2 linked regions of the Thermochromatium tepidum ATCC 43061 genome follow. The protein of the gene in region 2 interacts with the protein of the main gene of each other region in a pairwise test. Links are inferred from orthologs where the notes say so. Each region holds a gene or a part of one and is shown on either strand. Other genes may lie near its edges.

Region 1 (3,796 bases), 2.4 Mb from region 2 along the record:
GGCCGGCCTAATGTCGGCAAGTCGACCCTGTTGAACCGGATCCTGGGTCAGAAGCTCGTCATCACCTCGCACAAGGCGCAGACGACCCGACACGCGATCCTGGGGATCAAGACCCGCGCCGAGGGCCAGATCCTGTTCGTCGATACGCCCGGCATCCACGAGCGCGGCAACAGCGCGCTGAATCGCTATCTCAACCGTGCCGCGCGGACGGCCATCGCTGAGACCGATCTGGCGCTCCTGGTGGTCGAGGCCGGGCGCTGGACCCAGGAGGACGCCAAGGCGCTGGAGGCGATCGCGGTAGCCGGCGTGCCTGTGATCGCGGTCGTCAACAAGATCGACCGGATTCGCGAGAAACCGAGTCTGTTGCCCTATCTCCAGACGCTCGGGGCGCGCCATGTCTTCCACCAACTCGTCCCGGTCTCGGCGATCAAGGGTGATCAAATCGAGCTCTTGGAACGCCTGATCCTGGAGTCGCTGCCCGAGGCTGAGCCGCTCTTCCCCGAGGATCAGATCACCGACCGCTCGGAGCGGTTCTTTGCTGCTGAATTGGTACGCGAGCAGTTGGTACGGCGCTACGGCCAGGAGCTTCCCTATTGCACCACGGTCGAGATCGAGCGTTTTGAGGTCGCCGAGGGCCGGTATCTGATCTATGCGTTGATCTGGGTCGAGCGTCCGGGGCAGAAGGCCATCCTCATCGGCAAGCACGGCGAGGCGCTCAAAGTCGTGGCCACCCAGGCACGGCTGGAGATGCAGAGGCTCTTCGACCGTCCTGTGTATCTGAAGGTCTGGGTCAAGGTCAAGAAGAGCTGGTCGAGCGACGAGTCGGCGCTCGCCACGCTCGGCTATCGCGACTGAAGCGATTTTCGGTCAAGACCCGGCCCGTCCTAACCAAGGGCGAGCGACCCGACCCTGCGGCCCTGCCGACCCGGATGCACACCGACGCCATGAGCACACTGCAAGCCTTCTCCGACAAAGGGCGCGCCGATCACGCGCTATCAGGCGCTCCAGAGCGATCTGCGCGAGCAAGGCAGCATCCAGCGTCACCTGGACGACCTGAAGGTCGAAACCGAACGGCAACGGCCTGGACGATAAAGATGTTCGTAAACTGTCCTCATCTGAATTGACCCGCGAACTGTTTCCAGCCTTCGTACTCCATCGGCGCGACTATGGCGATACCAGTCTGTTGCTGGAGATCCTGGCCGTGGGGCAGGGGCGTTTGGCCGCCATCGCCAAGGGTGCACGGCGTCCGCGCCGGATGGCGAGTGCGCTCTTGCAGCCCTTCCAGCCGCTGTGGCTGGCGATGACCGGGCGCGGCGAGGTGCGAACCCTGACCACCGTCGAGGCGGCCGGGGCGCCGCTTGCGCTCCAGGGGGCGGCGCTGTTCGCCGGCTTCTATCTCAACGAACTGCTGTTGCGGATGCTGGTGCGTCACGATCCCCATGATGCGCTGTTCGTCTTCTACCAGAAGACCCTGGCCGATCTGACCGAGGGCTCGGATCTGGAGACGCCGCTACGCCATTTCGAGTGCCGACTGCTCGCCGAACTCGGCTATGGGCTGATACTCGATCGGGTCTTTGGCAATAACACACCCGTGGTCGCCGAGGCCGTCTATGTCTATGAACGCGAGCGAGGTCCATGCCATCCGAGTGAATGTGGGCATGGCCCTCGGGTCTCGGGCGCGACCCTGCTCGCGCTCGCCCACGACCAACCGCTCGCCGGCGAGTCGCGACGCGAGGCGCGGACCCTGTTGCGCCATGTGCTCGAACCCCATCTCGGCGCTCGACCGCTCAAGAGCCGCGAACTCTATCGACATTGGCTCGCCGCTAAATCCATTCACGAGAAATAGCTCATGTCATCACCTTCGCAGACCCCAACCGAGATCCTGCTCGGTGTCAATATCGATCATGTAGCCACTCTGCGTCAGGCGCGTGGCACCCGCTACCCCGAACCCATCCAGGCCGCACTCGTGGCCGAACAGGCCGGGGCCGACGCCATCACGCTCCATCTGCGCGAAGACCGGCGTCATATCCAGGACCGCGACGTCGCGATGTTGCGCGACATCCTGCAAACGCGCATGAACCTGGAGATGGCCGTCACCCCCGAGATGGCCGCCGTCGCCGACCGGATCCGTCCGTCCGATTGCTGTCTGGTGCCCGAGCGGCGCGAGGAACTGACCACCGAGGGCGGGCTGGACGTGGCGAGCCGTCAGGACGAGCTGCGCGCCTTCTGCACCCGGCTGGCTGAGTCCGGCATTCGGGTCTCGCTCTTCATCGACGCCGATCCGCTCCAGGTCGAGGCCGCACATGCGGTCGGTGCCCCGGTAATCGAGATCCATACCGGACACTATGCCGACGCGCGTGATCCAACCGAGCGTGCAGCCCAGCTGGAACGCATCCGCTCAGCCGTCGAACTGGGGCTGTCGCTCGGGCTTCAGGTCAACGCCGGGCATGGGCTCGACTATCACAATGTCGTGGCGATCGCCGCGATTCCGGGCGTGCGCGAACTCAACATCGGGCACGCGATCATCGCGCGTGCGCTCTTTTCCGGACTCGACCGGGCGGTGCGCGACATGAAGTCCCTCATGGAACGCGCCGCCGCCGCTCGCCCTCCAGTTTGATGGGGACAGGATGAGCGGCGGTATGGCGCTTGGGTTGTATACCGCGCTCTGGCGTCTGGCGCTGCCGCTGGTGCTGGCGCGTCTCTATTGGCGCGGTCGCACGCATCCGGACGCTCGCCGCCGCCTCGGCGAGCGGTTGGCCTGGGGGCAGGGGCGAGACGGGATTGGCGCGTCGCCGGTCGATCTCTGGATCCATGCCGTCTCTGTGGGCGAGGTCCAGGCCGCCGCCGCCCTGATCCGGCGTCTGCTGGAGTCCGAGCCAGGGCGCCGGATCCTGGTGACCACCACCACACCGACGGGGGCCGAACGACTGCGGGCGCTCTTCGGCGACCAGGTCGCGCATCGCTATACCCCCTTCGATCTACCGGGCGTGATGGAGTGCTTCATCGCCCGGGTTAGGCCCCAGCTCGTCATCGTCATGGAGACCGAGATCTGGCCCAACATGCTCGCCGTACTCGAACGGCATGGTATTCCGGCGGCCTTGGTCAATGCACGATTGTCGGAGCGCTCGGCACGCGGCTATGCGCGTCTCCCTTGTCTGATACGCCCCGCATTGGCGCGGTTTAGCCTGATCGCTGCCCAGACCCGTGCCGATGCCAGACGCCTCATCGCCCTGGGGGCACCGCGTCCCTGTGTTCAGGTCACGGGAAACCTCAAGTTCGATCCGGTTCAACCCGAGGATCTCGCGACGCGCGCTGGCGAGATACGCCATCTATGGGGGGCCGAACGTCCGGTCTGGGTCGCTGCCAGCACCCATGAGGGCGAGGAGATCCAGGTATTGCAGGCCCACCGGCGTCTGCTCGCCCAGCGCCCCGAGGCACTCTTGGTCCTCGTCCCGCGTCATCCCGAGCGGTTCGATGCCGTGGCCTCACTCATCGCCCGTCAGGGGTTGGCATTCGCGCGCCGGAGTCAGGGGCAAGAGGTCACGCCGGGCCAAAGCATCTATCTCGGCGACACCCTGGGCGAGCTGACGTACTTTCTGGCCGCCGCTGATCTGGCCTTTATCGGCGGCAGCCTGGTGCCGAGAGGCGGGCACAATCCGCTGGAGGCGGCGGTCTCAGGCATCCCGATCCTGCTCGGACCCCATACCTTCAACTTCGCGGCTATTGTGCGGATGCTCTATGAGGCGGGGGCCGCCGAACAGGTCGAGGATGTCGAGACCCTGAGTCGTTGTCTGAT
Region 2 (3,898 bases):
ATCGAAATCAATTCGGCCTGAAGGTCGTGGCAGAAGATACGCGCCTCCAGGTTACCGCTCATGCCGGCGAGCGCACGTCCGCGCAGCGGACCATAGACGTGGATGTTACCGTCGGCCATCAGCTCAGCGCCTGAGCTGACCGGCGCGATGATCGACAGATCCCCACCGACGGCATAGACACGCTGGCCGGAACGCACAGGTTTGGTGATCAGCATAAACCCTGAGTGGGCGGCAGCCGGGCGTGCTTGCGCCGTTCCTGGAGTCGGTTGGGCCTTTTCAGACACCTTGGCCAGATTGCCGGCCACGGGTTCAGGCTTGATCTCTAGCTCATCCGCCGACTTGATGCGCCGGAGATAGGAATCGCTCAACACCGCTAGATTGAGCGCTTCGGCGGCGGCGGCCTGCTCGGGATCGGCGCCACGCACCCCGAAGGGGATCATGCCATAGCCACGCAGCAGCCCAATGAGTTTGGGCAAGGGAACCGGTGGCCCGTTGCGCGGCAGTTCGCTCAGATCGATCACGACCGGGGTATTACGAAAGAACTCCGGTGCCTGATCGACCTTGATACCGAGCCGCGAGGCTAAGGTATCCAGATCCGTATCGAACAGGCGGATGATGGGGAGCGTAAAACCGGCGGCCTTGAGTTCGAAGGCGCCGCCGCCATCGGCGGCTGTCATTGAAGAAGTCGGTTTTTCGGCCATGTCGTTGGGGTTGAGCGAGGCGTGCGCCTGATCTCCAGCCAGGTTTGGTATCGATCCGGTACCAGTTTCGACGGACAATGCTAACCCGTGTCGGCCTTTACTCCTAGTGATTCAAGGCGTGCCCCTAGGGTTCAACCCGGCGGCCACTGCATGGGACGCCCACCAAGGACGTGCAGATGCAGATGGAAGACGGTTTGTCCGGCCTCGGCATTGCAGTTGATGACGGTGCGATAGCCGCGCTCGGCGATACCGGCCTCGCGCGCGACCTGGGCCGCGACCAAGAGCAGCTTACCGAGCAGCTCGGTATCCTCGGGCTTGGCGGCGTCTAGGGTCGGGATCGGCTTACGCGGGATCACCAGCAGATGCGTCGGCGCCTGGGGATTGATGTCCCGAAAGGCCACCACGTCTTCGTCCTTGTAGACGAGATCGGCGGGGATCTCGCCAGAAGCGATCCGGCCAAAAATCGTGTCGGACATAAGTTGGTTCCAGTCGAAGGTTAATCAGAATGTATGGCGTCCGGAGAAGGCCAGCGCCAGGGTGCCGCCGTCGATGTGTTCCAGCTCGCCGCCCAGGGGCACGCCATGGGCGATACGGGTCACGCGCGTGCCGTAACGGGCGGCGCGATCGGCGATGAAGCGCGCTGTGACCTCACCCTCGACCGTTGGGCTGATGGCGAGGATGACCTCGGCGATGGCCTCATCGCGCAGACGCGCCTCAAGCACCTCGAACCCAAGCTCGTCCGGGCCGATGCCGTCGAGCGGCGAGAGCCGTCCACCGAGCACGAAATAACGTCCACGATAATCGGTCGCCTGCTCGATGGCCACCACCTCCGAAGGTTGCTCGACGATACACAGCAGCGAGTCGTCGCGGTTAGGATTGGCGCAAAGCGCGCAGACCTCGTGTTCGGTCAGGGTGCGACAGCGCGCGCAGCGCCGGATCGCGACCATCGCCTCGGCCATCACCCGCGCCAGACGTGCGCCGCCTTCACGGTCGCGCTCCAACAAATAGAAGGCGATGCGTCGCGCCGACCTCGGACCAATACCCGGCAGACAGCGCAGGGCCTCGATCAGCTGGTTCAGGAGCGAATGCTCATCCACATGTTCAAGACCAGGGCAGCTTCATGCCCGGCGGCAGCGGCATGCCAGCGGTCAGCTCGGCCATGGTCTCCTTGGCCTTCTCGGCGATACGCTGGCTAGCGGCATTGATAGCAGCCGTGATCAGGTCTTCGAGCATCTCCTTGTCTTCACCCATGAGCGAGGGATCGATCTCAACGCGCTTGGCCTGATGCTGGCCGTTCATGGTGACCTTGACTAGGCCGCCTCCGGCCTCGCCGGTGGTCTCTTCCTGTGCCAGACGCGCCTGCGCCTGCTGCATGTCTTCCTGCATCTTTTGCGCCTGCTTGAGCAGGCCACCCAGTGCCTTCATGTGTTCACCTCAAATAGGGTTGTGACAAGGCGCCCGGCGGCTCCGGACGCTGGGATTCGAGCGATCGTCTCCAGTGGAGACCATCATGCCTAAAACTTGTCTCGCGCCTCTGTCCAGGCGCGAGACGGAAAGCCGGGTATCAATCGTCGGGCTGGATACTGCCCGACGTCCAGTCCGCCTCGAAGGTATCGCGTATCGATTGGGCGACCGGATCGATATACATCTGTGCAACCGCCGCTTGTCGGCGTTCTTCGGCCTCGCGCGCACGCCGCTGTGCTAGGGTCTCCTGCTCGGGATGGGCGACCTTGATCTCTAGTTCGAGCGAGCGTCCGAGTGCCTGTTCGAGCGCGTCCTTCAGACGTGACAGGGCGCTCGGCACACGCAGACGCTCGGCGGACGGATCGAGCTGGAGACTGAGCCGCCCATCTTGATAGTCGCGAAAGGCGCAGTTGTGAGCGAGCTGGTCGGCGATGCCGCCAACCGATAGCCGTGCCACGAGCCGCTGCCAGTCGTCCGTGTTTTCGAGTGTCTGCGAGCCGGACGCTGTCTGCGGCGTTGCATCGCACGACTGAAGCCAAAGGGGTCGCGCAGACTGGGTATCCGCCGATGGTCGGGCGACCGACGTACTGTCTGTATCCGGAAAAGACGCCTCGGTGGGTCTCGCGCCTGGATCCCCCGGGCGGAAGGCGAGCGCGCGCAACAGCACCATCTCCAGCCCGCTGCGCGGATCGGGTGCCAGCGGTAGATCAGTCTGGCCAGTGAGCGCCACCTGATAGAAGAGCTGAACATCCTCGGGTGTCAACCGCTCGGCGAGCGCCAACAGACGCGAACGATCAGGGTCGTCTTCGCCCAGGGTCTTGGGCACCTGCTGGATCAGCGCCAGCCGGTGCAGGAGCCCGATCAGCTCACGCAGCAGCTCGGCAAAATCGGGCGTCATGGACGCCACGCGCTCGACGGCATCCAGCGCGGCGGCACCATCACCCTCGGCCAGGGCGTCGAGGATGTCGAGCGCCAGATCGCCGCTGAGGGTGCCAAGCATGGCGCGCGTCTCGGACTCGACGACCCGCCCACCACCGAAGGCGATGGCCTGATCGAGCAGACTGAGCGCGTCGCGCAGACTGCCGTCGGCCGCGCGCGCAAGCAGGGGCAGGGCGGTGGACTCGAACTCCAGCCCTTCCTGTTCCAGCACATAGCGCAACCGGTCGATGATCTCGCCCGGCAACAGCCGACGCAGATTGAGCTGAAGACAGCGCGAAAGCACCGTGACTGGGATCTTCTGCGGGTCGGTGGTCGCGAGTAGAAACTTCACATGGGGCGGCGGCTCCTCAAGCGTCTTGAGCAGCGCATTGAAGCTATGCCCCGAGAACATGTGCACCTCGTCGATGAGGTACACCTTGAAGCGCGCCCGCACCGGGGCATAGGGGACGTTTTCGAGCAATTCGCGGGTCTGCTCGACCTTGGTGCGCGAGGCGGCGTCGACCTCGAGTAGATCGACGAAGCGTCCGGTATCGATCTCACGACAGGCCGAACAAAGCCCGCAGGGCTTGGAGCCGACGCCCTGTTCGCAGTTGAGCGCCTTGGATAGGATGCGCGCGAGCGTGGTCTTACCGACACCGCGGGTCCCAGTGAACAGATAGGCGTGATGGAGCTGATTACGGTCGAGCGCATTGGAGAGCGCGCGCACGACATGCTGCTGCCCGACTATATCGTCGAACGAACGGGGACGCCATTTGCGGGCAAGCGCTTGATAGGACATGGCGCGATTATATCAG

Evidence for each region.
Region 1: the proteins of recR (region 2) and recO interact in binary tests that used the Escherichia coli proteins (3 or more experiments, as listed by UniProt). The link is inferred for Thermochromatium tepidum ATCC 43061 from one-to-one orthologs.

What each region holds. Positions count from the first base shown.
Region 1 is NZ_CP039268.1:171,731-175,526, forward strand. What follows is about bases 1-2,983. They hold recO (DNA repair protein RecO), read left to right. Parts: upstream 1-1,120; coding sequence 1,121-1,846; downstream 1,847-2,983. Other genes in these bases: era (GTPase Era), read left to right, coding at 1-855; pdxJ (pyridoxine 5'-phosphate synthase), read left to right, coding at 1,850-2,617; waaA (lipid IV(A) 3-deoxy-D-manno-octulosonic acid transferase), read left to right, coding at 2,640-2,983. Outside these bases: more of waaA, read left to right, coding at 2,984-3,796. UniProt on the Escherichia coli protein: Involved in DNA repair and RecF pathway recombination.
Region 2 is NZ_CP039268.1:2,619,216-2,623,113, reverse strand. Bases 1-2,913 are described here. They hold recR (recombination mediator RecR), read right to left. Parts: upstream 1,799-2,913; coding sequence 1,202-1,798; downstream 1-1,201. Other genes in these bases: dnaX (DNA polymerase III subunit gamma/tau), read right to left, coding at 2,266-2,913; E6P07_RS12160 (YbaB/EbfC family nucleoid-associated protein), read right to left, coding at 1,803-2,126; E6P07_RS12170 (histidine triad nucleotide-binding protein), read right to left, coding at 833-1,177; minC (septum site-determining protein MinC), read right to left, coding at 1-677. Also shown: more of dnaX, read right to left, coding at 2,914-3,882. UniProt on the Escherichia coli protein: May play a role in DNA repair. It seems to be involved in an RecBC-independent recombinational process of DNA repair. It may act with RecF and RecO.